Regions from separate parts of the Paenibacillus sp. J31P13 genome, predicted to be linked through region 1. Evidence: riboswitches for the same ligand, from Rfam matches in the RefSeq annotation. Region 1 holds a riboswitch; each other region holds the start of a gene.
The links. A riboswitch is a leader RNA that binds a small molecule or an ion and turns the genes downstream of it on or off. The one in region 1 is predicted to bind cyclic di-GMP.

Region 1 (6,566 bases):
ACTCCTTCGCTTGACCGTTTATGAGCAGCTTAATCGAATTATTGGTGCTGGATTTATCCTTCCGCACTGTTCCATAATCCGTTCTTGCAGACTCCCAATTTACATCACTGAGGTATTTCGCTGCGCTGTAAACAACGATCTCTCTGGTTTTTGCAGCCTTATTTCCATCACGATCTGTTACCGTAAATTCTACATGGAAATAACCTGTTTTGTTAAAACGCAAACCATTCATGTTAATTTGAACTTGATCGATTAGGTTTCCGTCCTCCATATCAAATGCTGTAACGCCATATAAAACATCAAACTCGCTGTTTAGCTTCACGAAAGTTGTCTCTTCGGGTACCGTAATGGTTGGTTGGCTTGATTGGTTTGTAAACTTAGCATCCGCCCATACGGTGTGGTCTGCTGCATTCCCATTATCTTTTGCATCGGTCGTAACAAGCTTTATTTCCCTTGCACCTGTGACAGGGATCTTAACAAATTCATGATCTGTGCCCGATCTAAAAACATCGCTCTCAAACTTCTTTTCGCCATCTACATAGACTTCAAATGTTGCTGAGGACTGGTTTCCTTTCATCGCTTGATCAATACCGATATAGCTCTCAAAGAAGTCATAGCCTTTATCCTCAATATCGTAAACAACCTCCGAATTGGCGTGTACGCCTATACCTTTGGTATAGGTTGCAGCCAGCCCCTGTCTAATGAGTGTAATCATGCCACCAGCAGGTGCTTTGTCTTTCTTCCATTCATTCCATCCAACAATGACTGATTTTGCATTCAAATCCGAAATATACGCATAATTGCTCGTTACCGTTACGCTTGCTGCTTTGGTTTCGACAGCCCCTCCACTCTTGATCTCATATACAACCTCGTAATCGCCTTTTTGCGTCACATCAACGTTATTGGATTTGATCGAAACCTCACCTGTAATATCTGATCCTTGATAGTTCACTGCCTTTACATAAGTCATAGGATCAAACACTTGATTAAGCTTTAACGTGATATGCTCCTCAACAGAAAGGGTTGGTTTGAAAGCTTTAAATTCAACCGGTTTCAGCGTATTTAATTTTTTATCAAAGCCAACAACCTTATACGTATAATTCATACTCGTATCTACATTTTGATCTACAAATTGATCCGTACCCGTAAAGCCAATCAGCGTATCATTTCTATAGACCTCATAGCCCAAGAGATCATTCTTATAGGCCTTGTCCATACTGATATTCAACGTGTTGGTTTTTGCCCCAGTATTCGCACTAACACTTACTTTTACGGAAGCATTTTTGTCTTCTATTCCTGTTCCTTCATAATGAACAACCGTATTATTCAGATACCATAGTTTTTGGCTGGCAGGATATTTCGAAACCTTCTCTTTTGTCTCAGGATTGACAATGAAGCCATGTCTAGCAAAAAAGCTGCTCAAATCCATACCCAAAACCTCTGAAGAGAATTCAATTAGATATTGCTGCTTGGAGTTGTCACCATTTTGAAGCGATACTTTTCTATCTCTATATAAGCTATTTAGCTCCATCCAATAGCCGGGGTGAGCCAATTCCAACTGCCAATAAGTACCCAGTCTTGCTCCAAGTGACTGATTATCCATTGCGACCTTATTTTCTTCGATGACATACTTATATATTTCAGATTCAAAGGGAATACGATTATCCATAGAATCATAGGCGATAGACATAAGCATGGATACCATATTGTTTGTTATCTCTCCATACTCCCGCTCCCCTACTGCTAAGCGATGACCAATCTCATGAGTTAAGCCCCAGCCCGGATACGTTGTTCTGAAATCCGCTAACATCAAGCCAACCTGTCCGCCTTGAATGCCTGTATGGTCACCAGCTGCATACATAAAACCGTACGGCTGCATCAATCTGATATTTTCTCTGATAAATTTAGAATCATGGTTTAGACTGCGTCCATCCAGACCATAAAATTCCAAATTTTTATTAATCCAGTAATCATAGCCCAGTAATGTGTCCATTGGGTTATTACCTGACGTAATGAATTGCTTGTATGCTTCTGTAGCTGTCCCCGTGAAAATAACACGATCACTGGCCATTTCAACGACGTCGATTAATTCCCTATCCTTAACATTAGGATGTGCCGCCTTGTCTTGATCCAATTTTTGTTTATACGCTGTTAAGAAAGCTTTGAATTGTTCCGGGTCCGTACCCTTGTTCATGAAAGGAATTTTCTCCAAACCTTCAAAGCGAATCAGGGGAGCTTTGCCTTGCTCTTCAGGTGTGTATGGATTGACGATGTACACGGTTCCGCCTTTTGTCACATCATGGGCATAAGAGCTATTCGTTGGAATCTCCGGTACTGTTATTGTATTTTTACCTGAACGCAGTTGTACGCTTCTAGCCCAGCTAGACCATGAACCCTCTTGTTGTGAAAATACGAGAGAAGGTACTTTATCGTTAGATCCGACTTCAACATAAACGTTAATCGTATCGCCAGGCATAGCTGCCAATCCAGTAGGCTGATTGTTTGTGCCAAAACCAAATCTTAAATTTTGCTGAGCATGCTTTTTCATATCGCCATGCTGCTCTGCGGTAATGATCATGCCATCGGTTTGCACTTCACCGTTAATGACCTGTTTGGCTAGATCCAATTGACCTTTTAGAACAGGATATAAGGGATGCGTTCTAGCTGATTCCTCTAACACATTGATTTTTGCAGCACTATTGAACTCGGGGATAACCGCGCTCATAGTCCCATCTGTAAATAGGCGACTTACCGCTTCACTTACGGGATCCTCTTTATAAAATCTAAATTCTGCTGCGAATGGTCTGTTGATGTTAGCCTGCGTGAATTTGAATTTTAATCTTTTAAACGTTGTAGGCTCGAATTTGAATTCCAGAAAATCATTCGTACTCGCCGCTGTACCGCTGGAAACGAGTTGAAACGTATCGCCTTTGCTCGTCTGGGATGCATAGATTTCAAATGCCTCTGGGAATCCTTTTCTATTATCTCTTGCAAGGAAAGAAACTCTATCCAGCACTTCCGCTGTTTCCAATTCAAATACAACCTCATTCGTAAAAGAAGCGTCATTATTTCTATTTGTTTCCCAATGTGTATTTGGCAGATCATCCAGCATATATTCAGGCTTCGTGCCTGAGTAGCTTCCGCCGTTTGTTGTAACCCTCGACACATTAGAATTAGGCATTCTGTAAGCCGCGCTATAAGCACTTTCATACTCGGTACCATAGCCTTTTAATTTAGAAACCTTAGCTGCTGACTCCTCTATTTGGTGATTTTCTAGAAGGATCTTCGCGTTCTCAATATCTGCTTTAAATTGTGCGTAAAGAGGATGAGACTTCACTTCATTTTCTAATGCCGTTATTTTTTCTTCTGTGTTGAATGCTGCGCTCACTTGACTAAAGGTGTTATCCGTAAACAGGCTCTTCATCTTATCTGTTGCGGAATCTTCTTTATAAAATGAAAATTCTGCGGCGCTGGCCCAATCTTGATTGGCTTTTTTGAATACAAATTTCATTCTCTTGAATGCTGTTGGTGCAAACTTTATTTCAACGACATCTCCAGTAGAGCCTTTATATTCGCCAGAGGATACTAGCGTAAAGTTATCGCCTTCATCTGTACTTGAGCTATAAATATCAAACTCTTGTGCAAATCCTTTACCTTTCGCACCTGATTGTCTAGCAGCATACACGATTCTATTTAATGTAGTCTCATCATTTAAATGAATGATAACTTCATTCGTAAATGTTGACGTATTAGGCTTACCTGTTTCCCAGTGGGTACTCATATCGCCATCAATCGCTTTATCAATTGCAGAACCGGAATAGTTGCCGCCATTATTCGTTATCGATTTAATATTTGCTCGGGTCATTTTAAACACTTCGTTATAAGCGGCTAAAAGGTCTTTACCGTATAAATCAAAAGGAGCAACCGAGGCGATATCTGATGTAATCACTTGGCTTTCTAATACCGTTTTCACTGCATTTGCATTTTGTACTTCACTTGCTAAAACATAACCTGTCTCACTTGAAAAACTGACCAACATTGCTGCAGTTGTAGCGACTGCGATTATCTTCCTCATACTTTCTTCCTCCTGATAGTTACGATTATGACCAACGCAAAAAAAACTACCCATAAGAGTAGCCTGATTGTGTATAAAATTTACATAAAAATAAAGACTTCACTTTTATGAAACCTTACATAACAAAAAGCAAAATACACTCTTTGGCAGCTGGCTGACATCGTTTTACAACCTTAGTCCCTTTAGCTTTGCGTCCCTACATTTCCATAGGTTTGCCTATTAAGTTTTAAATACATTACAAACAGTAACATACCGAAGCCCCTTATTACATGAACACTTGGTAGCATAGTAGGATAGGTAATTAAGAATGGAGATTTTCACCTTGTTAAGCGTTTCTATTACCTAAATCCTATATAAGACTGGCCTATAGTCACCCTTCTCAAGCATGATGTTAGTACTTAAAACTAATATTGGGGAAACTGGATCTTAAGCGTATCAGCAGCCGCAAATACATAAAAAAATAGATGCCTGATTTTCGGCTACGGCCTGCCGTAAGAGGGGCTATAATAGGAGCATAATCCAAGTTTAGAGGGTGCAAGCATGATACCTGTCGAGCGTAATGAACAATACTACAAAGCTTTATTAGAAAAGAACACGGAATATGAAGGCGTCTTTTATGTAGGAGTGAAAACAACCGGTGTATTCTGCCGACCAACTTGTCCGGCACGAAAGCCTAAGTTCGAAAACTGCGAATTTTATGAGACCGCACAGCAAGCGCTGCTGGCTTCTTATCGGCCATGTCAGCGATGTCGTCCGTTATCCCATCCTAATCATGTCTCGGAAATGGTTCGTCTGCTTGTGGAAGCAGTAGAGAAAGACCCTGAAAAACGATGGAAAGGACAAGATTTCAAAAATCTTTCTGTTGACGAATCAACGGCACGTCGTCAATTCAAAAAACGATTCGGTATGACATTTGTTGAATACGCACGCGCTCGCCGCATGGGGCTTGCTTTGAAGAATATTAGAGCTGGCAAAACAATCATTGATACGCAGCTATCAACCGGATATGAATCCAGCAGTGGGTTCAGGGACGCTTTTTCCCGAATCATGGGGGCAGCGCCTACTTTGCTAGAGAATAGTCAGGTGCTAAAAGCATCTTGGATCGATACCCCGCTTGGACCGATGATTGCCATTGGCGATGAGGCTGCAATTTATCTCTTAGAGTTTGTAGATCGTAGAGGTCTAGAACGCGAGGTAGAGCGGCTTAGAAAGAGAACGAAATCAGCCATTATCCCTGGAATAACGGAATCGATTAAATCCATTGAAAATGAACTTTACCAGTATTTCAAAGGCAAATTAACCGTGTTTAAGACGCAAATCGCTTTAATAGGATCTCCCTTTCAAAAAAGCGTATGGGAACAATTAATGAAAATACCGCCAGGGGAGACCCGCTCCTATTCAGACCTCGCTGTAAGCCTAGGCAAGCCAACTGCCTTTCGCGCAGTGGCTCAAGCCAATGGCGCCAATCAGCTGGCCATTATGATTCCTTGTCATAGAGTCATTAACGCCAATGGTGATTTGGGTGGCTACGGGGGCGGCTTAACACGTAAGAGCTGGTTATTGCATCATGAAAAAAACGGTCAACAATAGGATGCCATGATAAGAGTAAACTCTGCTATTGGCTTAGGAGAGCAAGCATCTATTTAAGATCCAATAAATCGCTTACCCTTACAAACGTATATCCATCCCGCTTCAGATTTTCAATAGCCTTGGGAAGAGCCTCAATCGTGTGCAGATCATCCAGCATATGCAGCAAAATAATACTCCCGCTCTTCGTCTGCTCGGTGATCGCCTTAACGATTTGATCTGCGGTCTTGCTTCGATTCCAATCATTCGGATCAACGTCAAAGTTGGCAATCGTATGGTAGCCTGCAGCCGATATGATTTGTCCTTCTACGCTATTGATTGCACCTGTGGGCGGCCTAAAGATCATTGCGGGCTTCTCCTGAATCGCTTCCGTAATGATCTGATGCGCCTTCACGACCTCGCTCTGGAGCTGCGCAGGTGAAAGAGCATCCAGCTCTGGGTGACTAAACGTATGGTTGCCTACATCATGCCCCGCTTCCGCAATGGCCCTCGCTAGATTTGGGTTGTTCTGAACCCCATCAGCACGTAGGAAGAAGGAACCCTTAACCTCATACTTGTCCAAAATGTCGAGTATGGACGTAATCGTATAATCCGTTCCCCAGTCATCAAAGGTCAAGGCCACTTCTTTATGGTTGATTTCTTTTCTATAAACCAAATTGTACGCTTCTGACTTATAATCGTCATTCACTTTCGCCGCATCATATCCTTCAATTTCTTCGAGCGGCTTCCGTTCTCCGCCCTCCAAGACGAGCTTGCTCATCGGTACAAACGAGTATCCCACATCCTTAGCAGCGGCTGCTATAAGTGATATAGTCTCTTCCAGTTGCTTACTCTCCTCCGTATCTAGCGTAATAATGCCTCCGCGATTCATATATTTGCGTAAATAGTTTTTCTTCTGAGTCTC
Region 2 (6,566 bases), 430 kb from region 1:
GTTTTGCGGCTTATGGCTGAAGGAAAAAGCAACAAGCTAATCGGAGAGTTTTTGTTTATTAGTGAAAAGACGGTTAAAAACCATGTTAGCAGCATCCTTCAGAAGATGGAAGTTGATGATCGTACACAAGCTGTTATTCATTCCATAAAGTTTGGTTGGGTTACACTGTAACATTACATATCACAAAGGCCCGTATCCTAGGATACGGGCCTTTTGTGTATGCTTGACGCTGCTACACGAAAATTATTTTTTTAGCCTCTGTCTGCGAAGAGCGATGAAGCCCGTTGTAATTGCAAACGTTCCGAGGAGATAGTAAGGAACAGCGCTGGTCTCACCGGTCTTAGGCAATTTGTCTAAAGGAACGGTTTCTTCCTCTCCAGATACAACTCCGCCTATCGGTACGTCCTCATCATCAACTTCAACGGAAATGGTTGCTTCTGGGGTAGGTTCAGGAGTTAGGATCGGTGTTGAAGAACTGGTCGGCGTCGGTGTAGTAACTGGTGTAGCAGATGGTGAAGTTGATGGCGTTGGTGTCGAATTTGGAGTAGAAATCGGCGTCGGTGTAGTATCCGGAGTAGGCGATGGAGTAGAAATCGGCGTCGGTGTAGTGTCCGGAGTAGGCGATGGAGTAGAAATCGGCGTCGGTGTAGTATCCGGAGTAGGCGATGGAGTAGAAATCGGCGTCGGTGTAATATCCGGAGTAGGCGATGGAGTAGAAATCGGCGTCGGTGTAGTATCCGGAGTAGGCGATGGAGTAGAAATCGGCGTCGGTGTAGTATCCGGAGTAGGCGATGGAGTAGAAATCGGCGTCGGTGTTGGTACTATACAGATGTCTCCATTATGGACGGCTGTAATTTCCTTGTTAGATCCCCAATGAACTTCCAATGCATCTTCAGTACTCGTTGTTAGTGCAGTGGTAGAGCCGGCTAAAATAGTTCCGTTACCGGTTGATACTGTATTTGGAACCTTCCAAGAGTAAGGCACATCAACGTCGCTCTCGTTTTTAATGGTCCACTTTTTAGACGCGGTTGGACTTTCTAGGCAAGCAGATAGTAAAGTGAGCTTCGGTGAGTTCGTGACAACTTTAAGTTGAGTTGAATTGTTGGTAACATTGATTTCAGTGTTATCAGTCAGATCTGTGGTAAAGCCTGACTTCGTAACCTCTTTCAGCACATAAGTTCCGATTGGCAAATCTAGAAATTCAAGAACGCCTTGCGAATTGGTTACGCCGGTTTTGAAGAGTACATTATTTTGCCAAAGCTCAAAAGTAATGCCTGTATGAGGCTGATTATCACCAATATTGAGTACTTTATTTATAATGATTTTTCCATTGCAGACATTAACCGATTTTACTTTATAAGCTTTAATGAAACCGGCATGACCGCCCACTCCAAGTTTTTTTTGTTCATCCCCGGCATAAATATCAAGCTGATAGGGTGCACAAGTTGGAATGTCGATTGTTATGGAGTAGGTTCCCAATTTACTGTATATGTTGGATTCGCCATCCTTGTATATTTGAACCTCATAGGGCTGACCGCCACTCGTTGGTATCCAATCACTAGGAAAGCCGTAGGAAGAAAAGCTGACTCGTACGCAATCTTTAGTTGTACTAAAGGTAGCAGTAGCGGTGCCGTTTCCATTGTCCACAATGTTAGAATGACCGGCAGTAATAAATTGAGGGTCTGAAGAATATTGCGAACAACTGTTATCATTGACGTTCTGCAATGAACTTTGCACGGCGTTGTCATTCACTTGGCTTTGAGCAAAAGTTAATGATCCCAGTGATAAAGAAAGAAGCAATACCATAGCTAAGCTGAAATAAATTTGTTTCTTGAAAAACCTCATTTCTCACTCTCCTCTTAGAATAGGTATTGAAGTCCAAGAGGGCCGGTTACACTACTAGCTCCGTATGATCCAAGTGTCCATATACAGATCAAACTTCATCGCTTCCCTAAACATTGATCGAATGATTCCCACCCTTTCTGATTCCTCGAGCTTGTATATAGGGAAAATAGACACGCTATAATGAAGTGAAGCCATGGTGTAGTAAAATAATAACATATACTGTAAAATGCTCAAGGGTGTTTCTTTGTCACAATTTGACTAGTTTTATTGAGTGGAAATTGATCATTCTTTGCTTGTGTACAATTTGTCATCTTGTCCACGAATGTCGGAACCAGTGGGCTCTTCGCGGCATATATTGTTGCAAAGAGGAGGTGGTCGCCATGTTTGAGCTTCTGCTTTTGGTCATCGGTTGCTATGTTTTGGCAGCTTTGTCTGTGCATTTGGCATATCGTATTAGAAGAAAACGTCTGCAAGAAAGTAAACACTATGTGCTAGTCGCTGATGTTGGTCAAAAAAATATGGAATGGTATATGCGTTCCCTGTTTTCTTTTTCTCGTAAGATGGGCAGGGATGTTCGTTTGACGATTATTGACCGCGGAGCATCGGAGGAAACGCTCGCTATCGTTGAGCGGCTGGCTCGAGATGCGGATACGCTGGAGGTACATCCGAGCAAGGATGAGCCCGAAACGGACAATTCAGATAGTAAACGTTCTCAATTTATGCCGAACGATGCAACAGGGCTGCTGTGGCTGCTGCAGTCAAAGGGGATTGTGTCGCATGGCGACCATGCCGTATTGATTGATTTGCAAAACCCGGAAGATTTGTCGAAAATGCCTTTTTAGTATATAATCTGCAGCAATAGAACTCATGAAGTGAAGCACACTTAATGACGCATAAAGCGTTGTTGGTGTGCTTTTTTTTGTCTAATTTGGGATACATGCTGAGGGAAGGGGTGTTAGGGAATGAAGGCATATGTTTATATTGTGCAGTATGAGGGGTGCTGGATTGCAAAAATGACCATTGAGCCAGCCGTAGATAAGGTGTTTTGGCTCAGCGGTTATTTTGGCTCGGAAGGGTATTTGAATAATGGGTTAGCTTCTTCAGGCTGGCTGTGGAGGGAGGCTTTGCCGTTAGGTGATGCGTGTCGAGTGGTGGAGTTGTGGAATAAAGGTTCTAGCTTTAGCAGAACAGGAGAACAGTATAAGGAACTCGCACAGTTGTTTGCATGTGTGGAAAAGGCTTTGAAAGAGGGACAAGAGGGTATTGGGAAGGATACTAACCGTTGGTGGCTGCGGTGGCGAAAGGAAAGTAAATATGATTGGAGGTTCGAGGAGAGCGGTTTGCTTGAGAAGGTGGAACGATGGGATCAGAGGGGAGGTTATCTGAAAAAGGAGGTGAGAGATGATGAACAGTTCGGCGAAATGTATGGAATGGAATATTCAAAAGGTGAGTCTGGAGGTAGGGCGCAAGCGACTGAGAAGCATGGAAGACTGAATGATACGTTTAGCGATGCGGAGCTGGGGGAGATTGCGGCTGGGGCGAAGCTTGCAGCGGAACTGCTGCAGGGACGTGCGCTATTGCGGAGCGAAGTGCACGCCCTGTTGGAGGGCGTGACGGAGCCCGGTGCCGAGGCTGGCTGGAGCGGAGCGCTCCAGCTTGCTTCGTTGCTCGGGCGTGTGCGCCTGAGCGGATCGGTCGTCGCCGGTAATGGCGGGGGGATGAACGTTTTGGGGCGCAGCAGGCGCGAGCGCAGCTGTTTGCGCTGCGGGAGCGGGGAGGCGTTGCTGCAACGCACGAGCTGTGCGGCGTGCGGTCGTGAATGCGCCTATTGTACGGCGTGCATTGGGATGGGGCGAAGCCGGGAATGTGAGCTGCTGGTTAGAGGGCAGCGAATGGGTTTGGCTTTGGGAGCTGCGACGGTTCGGAGCAGCTCGGGTAGGGCTGGGAAGACGCTGACGGTAGAGCAGCGTCTTGTGAAGTGGAAGCTGAGCCCGGCGCAGGCTGCTGCGGCGGCGAAGGCGCTTGTTTTCGTGGAGCGGGGGATCGCGGAGGGGAAGGCGAAGCCGGTTTTGAAAGCAGACCAATCGAAGGAGGAATCGATTTGCAATTTTCTACTTTGGGCGGTAACTGGAGCTGGCAAGACGGAAATGATTTTTCCGCTTGTGGAATCTGTACTGCTAAGAGGAGGCAAAGCTTTAATCGCAACACCGCGCCGTGATGTCGTCATTGAGCTGGATCCTCGTATTCGGAAGGCTTTTCCCGAGGCTTCAGTGGTAACGCTATACGGCGGAAGCCAGCAGCGCTGGGAGAGCGGGGATATTACACTGTCCACGACCCATCAACTGCTTCGATTTTATCAAGGCTTTGATCTTGTGATAGTCGATGAAATTGATGCTTTTCCCTACCATGGAGATCCAATTCTCCACTATGCGGCAGATAAAAGCTGTGCTCCGGGGTCAGCACGATTACTTCTCTCAGCGACTCCTCCAAGTGAGCTGCAGCGTGCAGCGAGGAAGGGAAAGCTGTCTCATGCGAGAGTTCCTGTACGTTATCATCGGCATCCACTTCCTGTTCCGCGATTGCTGCAAACATTAACCGTGCAGCAGATGCTCCAGCAGAAAAGGGTATCACCAGTTCTGCTGAGTGCATTAAAGAAATCCTTGGAGCGGGACGCTCAGCTTTTTGTGTTCGTTCAAAAAATCGTCCAGACAGAACCGATGGCTGCATTGCTTCAAGCAGTGCTTAGACATCCTTACATAGCCGCTACCTCATCACAGGATGCTGGACGCTCAGAGAAGGTACAACAGTTTCGAGCTAGAGAGATACGGGTGCTTGTTACGACGACCATATTAGAGAGAGGCGTTACCATCCCCAAAAGTGACGTATATATATTGGATGCAGATGGACGATTATTTGATGAAGCTTCCTTGGTTCAAATGGCAGGAAGAGCAGGACGCTCCGCAGATGATCCATTTGGCAATGTGTATTTTTGCAGCAAGGAGCGCAATCAATCACAGGTAGCAGCGGTGCACCATATCCAAACCATGAATCGAATGGCTCGCAAGCATGGCTATTTATTGCCTTCAAATAAAGGAGGACGAGCTCGATGAGTCCCTCACTCGCCAACTGGCTTCAGCGGTTGCAATCCGCCTTCACCAGCTCTGTGCAGCTGCTCGCCCCACACTCTGCCCTATGTCTCTTATGCGGCAAATCGCAAATCCAAGCTAGCAGCGCAACAGCCTCAAACCAATCGAAGCTGACAGCCCAGCTTCGACAATCCCTTTGCGGAGGCTGCCTCTCCGCTATACCATGGCTTACCCGCATCATCTGTCCCAGATGCGGGCGAGGCATCCGCTGCGATGACTGCAGACGCGTTCCGCAGCGCTCATTTATAATGAACCGTAGCGCGGTTCATTATAATCCAGCCATGCGCGAGTTGCTTGCGCAGTACAAATACCGAGGCAATGAGCAGCTTGCTCCGCTGCTCGGTGATATGCTGCTGCCAGCTTTTGAGCGAATGACTGCTGAGGTTTCTACTCGTTATGCACCTTCTTCCGCTCGTAAATATACGAGCAGAAATATCTCTTCGTATTGGGATGCGATTACATTCGTTCCCATTAGCCCAGAACGAGCACTTGATCGCGGTTTTAATCAGGCGGAGCAGCTTGCAGGCCATGTGGCTCAGCACTATCGTATTCCGATCATGAATCTACTTGTCAGAGATCGTCATACGGAGAAGCAAAGCTTTAAAACGCGATCCCAGCGAATGCGGGATACACAGCAGCTTTTTAAGGTGAATCTCTTAGAAATTGGCAAGCTTCAGGAAATGGTTCAGCAACAATCTCAGAAAACAAAACGAAATGATAGTGTGCTAAGAGTGCTGCTAATTGATGATATTTATACAACAGGAAGTACAGGGGAAGCCTGTTCACAGGCACTCTGCCAGCTGGCAGGGAAGGAGCTGCAAATATGCCTGTTAACATGGGCTCGCTCCTGAGAACTAATCGAGCAAAAGTCCTAATTCATAGATTACTAGTGATAAATTTGTCGTTTTCGATTAGAATGGGACTAATAGCTGGATTTGATTTCATAATAAAAGGGGGCGCAGAGTGATGAATTTAGATAATTGTCCTCGTTGCGGAAAGCTTTTTGCTAAAAACTTTAGAGATGTGTGTCCGGTGTGCATGAGGGATATTGATAAAGAGTATCAGCTTTGCGCGGACTATTTACGTGAATTCAAAGGTGCCATTATTACGGAGCTTTCCGATCAAACCGGTGTTTCAATCAAACAAATCACAAAATTTATTCGTGAAGGTCGTATTTCTATGGTAAATGCGCCAAATATGTCCTATCCTTGTGAATCTTGCGGCACCCTAATTCGTGAGAACCATATCTGTGACAGCTGTCGTAAACGATTCGATAAAGACAGGAGTCAAATGCTGGATGATTTGTCGAGGAAACAGGGAGAAAAGAGTTCGCAAACTCAATCTGGCGTCTATAAAGGGTTAGATCAATATAAAAACAAATAAATGAAATCATGCTAATATTTACTTGACTATAAAATTTCACATAAGCGAAGCCGATAATACTTGTAAAGGTAATCGGCTTTTTTTATTATCCGTAAATAATGAGGTGGATAAATTGAAAATAAATGAAACGAATCGTATAGGCGGACTGAATTCCTATCATAAACAAAATGAGTCTCGCTTGAGTGAAACGAA
Region 3 (6,566 bases), on a different contig from region 1:
AATTGGTGTTTGACTTGCTCAAAAACTTTTATCGCTTTTTCGCTCATCCCGAAGGATTTGCGAGGCAGTTTGTTACTCGTTGTTCAGTTTTCAAAGAGCAATCTTTGTTGCTTGTTTTTCTCGTGTGCGCCGTGTGTTTCAGCGGCGACTCAAATAATATATCACGTGGGCCAAATGAATGCAAGCACTTTTTCAAAATAACTTTCATACATGCATTTATATCATAAATATCGCCTATTTTCTATAATAATCATTCTTATTATAGTAGAAAAAACGAGCCCCGCATGTAAATACGGGGCTCGTTTCTGTTTATATTCATTAATATTGTTTCTTTACTGTATATTTCGAAGCATCCTTTATAAACTCCGTCTTCTTATTGCTGTTCTTTAAGCCCGCATCAACTGTCGTATCAATCGTTACCCATTTACCATTTAAATAAACTTCATTCCACGCATGATAGGTATCTACGTATTCGCTATCGCCCATAAGAAGCTTCGTCGGAATGCCGCTACTTCGAAGCATAGCTGCAAATAATGAAGCGTAACCGTAACAGATATCTTTTTTCAGTTGGAAAGTACGATCAATGCTCGGTATGTAATCCGTCGGCACTTTAGCAGCCAGTTGATTATCGTAATTGATGTTACTAATTATGTAGTCGTAAATTGCTTTTACTTTATCTGTATCGGTCTTTTTGTTTTTGATAAGTTCCTTCGCTTTTATGATTGCATCGCTATTGCTTGTCCAAGCGATATTTTGAACCGAGTTTAAATAGACCGTATTACTGTTCTTCATATTAAGTGTAACTTTTTGTTGGTTCACTACCTTGAATTTATTTGCAGTCGTATTTTCCAACAGTGTAATCGTATACTCACCGTTACCGAGCTGCAACGCGAATCCTTCATCTTTTTTATCGGCAGATAGGTTATAGGTATAATTGGTTGTGCCCTTTGCAATCATCAGCTTCGTTTTCACTTTAGCATTAACCGCATATTGCACCGAAACAACACCATTATTCAAGTTATCTGTATTTAACCAGGCTACTGCTGCATCCGCTTGAGCTGATGTTACATTAATAGATAGCAAAAGAATAACTGCTGCTGCCACTAATAGTACAAACTTACGCATATAAAAAACTCCCTTCGGCGGCCAGGCTGCCATCTTATAGAAGGCCCTTTAGCTTTGCGTCCCTACCTTTCGATAGGTTTGCCATTATCGTATAAAGTTCTTCATCATTGGGATTATACCCTAATAAACAAAAAAAGCTTGTCCATTCGGTAACTGGCTGCCATCTAACGGAAGGCCCTCTAGTTTTGCGTCCCTATCTTTCGACAGGTTTGCCATTATCGTGTATCGCTTTGTTAATTTTACTTTATCATATAAATCTACAAAATCAATATAATTTGGCAAATAATGCGCCATAATTTGGTAGTTTATAAGGCTTCATGCATCTATTTCCCGTGCTGTGCCAAAATAAAAAAAGACTGTCAGGCTCCGATAGCCTAACAGTCCTATTTGTTCTTATTCACCAGAGCGCTGTTCTCTCATATGCGGGAACAACAGAATATCGCGAATTGAAGGGGCGTTAGTAAGCAGCATAACCAGACGGTCAACGCCGATGCCTAGTCCGCCTGTTGGAGGCATACCATATTCTAAGGCACGCAAGAAATCCTCGTCCATCTCATGCGCTTCATCGTTACCATGCTCACGCTCTACTAGCTGTGACTCAAAACGCTCGCGTTGATCGATTGGATCATTCAGCTCAGTAAATGCATTCGCATGTTCACGCGCCACGATAAAGAGCTCAAACCGATCTGTGAAGCGCGGATCAGCATCGCTTTTCTTAGCTAGCGGCGAAATCGCAACAGGGTGACCCGTTACAAATGTAGGTTGAATCAATGTGTGCTCACAGAATTGCTCGAAGAATGCATTCAAAATATGACCAAATGTCATATGCGGCTCAACACCGACCTTATGTTCTTTTGCCAAACGATGTGCTTCCTCGTCGCTCATCTCTACGCCAAAGTCTACGCCTGTAATCTCTTTAACAATCTCAACCATGCTGACACGGCGCCATTGCGGAGTCAGGTCGACATCTTGACCTTGATACGTAATTTTCGTAGTACCAAGCACTTCTTGCGCGATGTGGGCGATAAGATTTTCAGTCAATTCCATAATATCCTTGTAATCAGCATATGCCTCATAAAGCTCAATCATCGTAAACTCTGGATTATGACGAGTCGAAATACCTTCATTACGGTATACGCGTCCAATCTCATAAACCTTCTCTAGACCGCCTACGATCAACCGTTTCAAGTGAAGCTCGATCGCGATACGCATGTAGAGCTTCATATCTAGCGCATTATGATGCGTTTCGAAAGGACGTGCTGCCGCTCCGCCTGCAATAGAATGCAAGGTTGGCGTTTCTACCTCTAGGTAGTCACGGGAGTCTAGGTAGCGACGCATAGACTGAATGATCTTCGAACGAGTAATGAACGTTTGTTGGACATCCGGATTCACAATAAGGTCAACATAACGTTGGCGATAGCGAAGTTCGACATCCTTCAGACCGTGATACTTATCCGGCAATGGAAGCAGCGATTTCGTTAGTATCTCGATATCAAGAGCCTTAACCGAGACCTCGCCTGTATTTGTTTTGAATACAACACCGTTCACTCCAATGATATCACCGATATCAAGCAAATCGAAGGCCGCAAACTTATGCTCCTCAACGGTATCCTTACGAACATAAATTTGAACTCTGCCGCTCAAATCTTGAATCGTAGCAAAGCCCGCTTTACCCATACCGCGCTTTTGCATAATACGTCCGGCAATGCTCACCTTAATTTCTTGCTCTTCCAGCTCTGCTTTACTTGCAGCTTCATGAGCTTGTACGATTTCTTTCGCTTGATGCGTCCGTTCGAATTTACGTCCAAATGGATCAATTCCTAGACCGCGAAGCTCGTCCAGTTTGTCTCTACGAATTTGCAAAAGCTCACTAAGCTCTTGTTGTTCATTATTCTGATTTTCCACTTCTTCATCTCCTTGACACGTTCCGCAAGCATAAATAGCTGTCGCCTTCTTTTGGCGTTCTGACGAAAACAGCTCGCTTTGCAGCTTAATATTCTCATTGATTGATCACAATCATGTATTCTTATATTGTAAACGTTCAAAAAGCTTCCTACAAGGAAGCTTTTTGAATCATGCATAGCAAATCTTATTTTTTGATGTCGAGAATTTTGTATTGAATGATGCCCACTGGAACGTTAACTTCAACGATTGTGCCAATTTTTTTGCCCAAGATCGCTTTACCAACCGGACTCTCATTCGAGATTTTGTTTTGCAATGGATCTGCTTCCGCAGTACCAACGATGGAATATTCCATTTTGTCGCCAAATTCCATATCTTCAACCGTTACAATGGAACCGATGCTCACCATATCAATGGCAATGTCGTCATTATTTATAATCCGCGCGTTGCGCAGCATTTTCTCAAGGGTAAGGACACGGCCTTCGATGAATGCTTGTTCGTTCTTAGCATCTTCGTACTCCGAGTTTTCACTAATATCGCCATAGCCGATGGCTACTTTAATACGTTCAGCAACTTCACGACGTTTGACCGACTTCAAGTTCTCTAATTCATCTTCGAGCTTCCGCAGTCCTTCTTGTGTCAGAATGATTTGCTTATCGTTCATCTACCCGATTCTCCTGTCATGTGAGTAATTTTCATACCTAGTATGAATTCACTTGTTACCTAATATATTACGCTTCTTTACCATCATACCAACTGTTGTTAGAAGCGCTCTTGATGTACTGGTTGATTATATTGCACGATTATATTGCAAAGGTACCCTGAATGTCAATCAAAGCCAAACGAACCATTGAAACCGTTTCATTTCTGATAGTCGTAGCAGAAGCCGCATAGAAGCGGCTCTTGTCAATTGGTGTCGGATGGCTAAGCGATCTCCGGCAGCTCTGATATTCCATCTAAAGTAAGACTAGTGCGCAGCCTCGGCTGCTGCACTTGCATTTCCGCCTAATCCTGCGCTTTGCAGCTCCATTTCAGCTTCCTCTTCAAGCGTTCTTACGTAATTTTCCAAAATCGCTACCATAGGGTCACGACCGATTTCTTCCCTAATAACATCCTTCACGCGTGCTCCGCCCGTAAGACCTTTTAGGTACCATGACAAATGCTTGCGCATTTCACGTACGGCAACTGCTTCAATCTTCAGCGCCACTAAACGATCAAGGTGCAAAATAGCGACCTCTATTTTTTCGCGCGGCGTTGGATCACTAAGCAATTCGCCATTTGTTAAGTATTGAATGGTACGATACAGCATCCATGGGTTTCCGAGTGCACCGCGTCCAATCATAACGCCGTCGCAGCCCGTATGTTCCAGCAAACGTTTTGCATCCTCTGGAGAGAATACGTCGCCGTTTCCTATTACGGGAATACCTACCGATTGTTTAACATCCCTTATAATGTCCCAATTAGCCTTGCCTGTATACAATTGCTCACGCGCACGGCCATGAACACTAACCGCATTACCGCCAGCCCATTCAACAGCCCTTGCATTCTCTACCGCATAAATATGCTCATCATCCCAGCCGATGCACATTTTCTCAGTCACCGCTTTTGAACGGCATCAACGACAGCTGATACCATTTCATAAGTCTTGTTTGGATCAAGCAGTCATCTAGCTCCTGCATCGCATTTCGTTACCTTCGGCACCGGGCAGCCCATATTGATATCAATAATGTCTGCATTCGTCTGCTTATCAACAACTTTAGCAGCTTCAACTAGCGACTCTCGGTCACCACCGAAAATTTGCAAGCTAAGCGGCTTCTCCCGCTCATCTACAAAAAGCATTTCTAGTGTTTTTTTGTTACCGTGCAAAATAGCCCTGTCGCTCACCATTTCCGCACATACAAGTCCTGTTCCAAATTCCTTAAGCCGGGTTGCACACGCCTGCCATCGGAGCTAGCACCACTCTGTTCTTCATCTCGATGTCTCCGATTTTCAGCATGTCCCTCCTTGCTCCTCTTCAATAAGTTTATATAGTATTATGCTCATCATTACTCACGATCGCTGGACATTAACTCCTCATAGCTGATACCTAGTGTTTTGGCAATATGATTCAGCAGTTTCGGGTCTGTCTTTCTCGTTCCTCGCTCAAGTGAGCCGAGAACGGCTACCGAAACGCCAAGCTCCTTGGCCAGCTCCTGCTGAGTATAGCCTTTTAGCTTTCTAAAGGCTCTGACGCGCTGCGCCAATTGGTTGTTTTCCATAACGTGATGCCTTCCTTTCCATCCTGAAGCGCTGCCTCAGACGCTGCCTTCACTTGTTCCTGCAGAACATGCGACGAAGTGATAACATCACTCAGCGGCACAAGCACGAACGACCGCTCCAGCATACGCGGATGCGGCAGTGTCAGCTCTTCTTGATCCATTTTGACATTATCATATAAGAGGAGATCAAGGTCAATGGTTCTTGGCCCCCAACGTATATGTCTGACACGCCCAAGCTGCCCCTCAAATGCAAGAAGCTGACGCAGCAAGAGCAAGGGAGAGAGTATCGTCCGAACAGCCATCACCATATTGAGAAAAGGCGGCTGATCCGTGTAACCGACTGGGTCCGTTTCATAAATGCCCGACACTCTAGTTACTTCTATATGCGGGTGCGAGTCCATGAGCTGGAGAGCTTGATCCAGCAGTTGCTCACGTTCCCCCATATTGGAACCTAGTGCGACATAGGCTTCCATCCATACGCCTTCAGGCGGGAATTGTTCGTCCATCAGCGTCCCGCTTTCTGCGCATTTCAACCGTTACTCCGTCAAAGTGGATGTCAAACGGCGGATGCGGCTTCGTTACTCGAACCGTCACTTCATTTACCATAGTATAAGCTTCCAATACCCGCGATGCAATATGACCGGTCAAAGCCTCAATAAGCTTAAACGGTGGTCCCTCTACAATCTCTTTCGCAAAAGCATGGATTTCTGCATAATTAATCGTATAGTTCAAATCATCAGTTAATGCTGCCTTATGCAAATCCATCTGTAGTTCAATATCGATATAAAATTGTTGCCCCAGTTTATTCTCTTCGGGAAATACGCCATGATATCCGTAAAAACGCATGCCACGAATAATCATATTATCCATATTACTCACTCTCCTTAATATAAAAGCTCTAGCTGTGCATGAACGTATACAGATAAACTAGCTGCGATAGACAATTGCGTCTGTCATAATCGCCGTCCGCTTAATCGCGCCTACATCATGTACACGCACGATTTGACAGCCCTGCGCAATACCGAGCGTGACGGTCGAAGCCGTCCCCTCTACAAGTTCACCAACCGGCAGGTTCAGCGTCTGCCGTATAAAGCCTTTGCGTGAGGTGCCGAGCAGAACCGGATAACCAAGCGCAGTAAGCTCTGATAGATGGCCGAGCAAATCGAGGTTGTCCTCATAGGTTTTGGCGAAGCCGATGCCGGGATCAAGCCATATTTGGTCATCGGCAACGCCGGCAGCATGGGCGATGCCGATGCTCTCTTGCAGATCAGCGAGCACATC

Region 2: it holds a riboswitch for cyclic di-GMP, as region 1 does, so the genes downstream of both, AC0YOD_RS14545 (SpaA isopeptide-forming pilin-related protein) here and AC0YOD_RS16410 (NPCBM/NEW2 domain-containing protein) in region 1, are expected to answer to the same signal.
Region 3: it holds a riboswitch for cyclic di-GMP, as region 1 does, so the genes downstream of both, AC0YOD_RS27665 (transglutaminase family protein) here and AC0YOD_RS16410 (NPCBM/NEW2 domain-containing protein) in region 1, are expected to answer to the same signal.

What each region holds. Positions count from the first base shown of each region.
Region 1 covers NZ_JBWDNR010000004.1:483,807-490,372, forward strand. The annotation lists gene AC0YOD_RS16410 (NPCBM/NEW2 domain-containing protein) at 1-4,075, opposite strand, end outside; cyclic di-GMP riboswitch class I at 4,218-4,302, opposite strand; gene AC0YOD_RS16415 (bifunctional transcriptional activator/DNA repair enzyme AdaA) at 4,616-5,665, shown strand; gene AC0YOD_RS16420 (polysaccharide deacetylase family protein) at 5,715-6,566, opposite strand, start outside.
Region 2 covers NZ_JBWDNR010000004.1:49,949-56,514, reverse strand. The annotation lists gene AC0YOD_RS14550 (response regulator) at 1-171, shown strand, start outside; gene AC0YOD_RS14545 (SpaA isopeptide-forming pilin-related protein) at 244-1,845, opposite strand; cyclic di-GMP riboswitch class II at 1,877-1,960, opposite strand; gene AC0YOD_RS14540 (hypothetical protein) at 2,226-2,687, shown strand; gene AC0YOD_RS14535 (ATP-dependent helicase ComFA) at 2,808-4,955, shown strand; gene AC0YOD_RS14530 (ComF family protein) at 4,952-5,842, shown strand; gene AC0YOD_RS14525 (TIGR03826 family flagellar region protein) at 5,958-6,374, shown strand; gene flgM (flagellar biosynthesis anti-sigma factor FlgM) at 6,487-6,566, shown strand, end outside.
Region 3 covers NZ_JBWDNR010000016.1:72,231-78,796, reverse strand. The annotation lists partial or broken gene AC0YOD_RS27670 (hypothetical protein) at 1-227, shown strand, start outside; gene AC0YOD_RS27665 (transglutaminase family protein) at 319-1,125, opposite strand; cyclic di-GMP riboswitch class I at 1,139-1,218, opposite strand; cyclic di-GMP riboswitch class I at 1,271-1,349, opposite strand; gene lysS (lysine--tRNA ligase) at 1,519-3,030, opposite strand; gene greA (transcription elongation factor GreA) at 3,215-3,691, opposite strand; gene AC0YOD_RS27650 (hypothetical protein) at 3,831-3,983, opposite strand; partial or broken gene dusB (tRNA dihydrouridine synthase DusB) at 3,995-5,023, opposite strand; gene AC0YOD_RS27640 (helix-turn-helix domain-containing protein) at 5,073-5,285, opposite strand; gene folK (2-amino-4-hydroxy-6-hydroxymethyldihydropteridine diphosphokinase) at 5,237-5,791, opposite strand; gene folB (dihydroneopterin aldolase) at 5,769-6,155, opposite strand; gene folP (dihydropteroate synthase) at 6,213-6,566, opposite strand, start outside.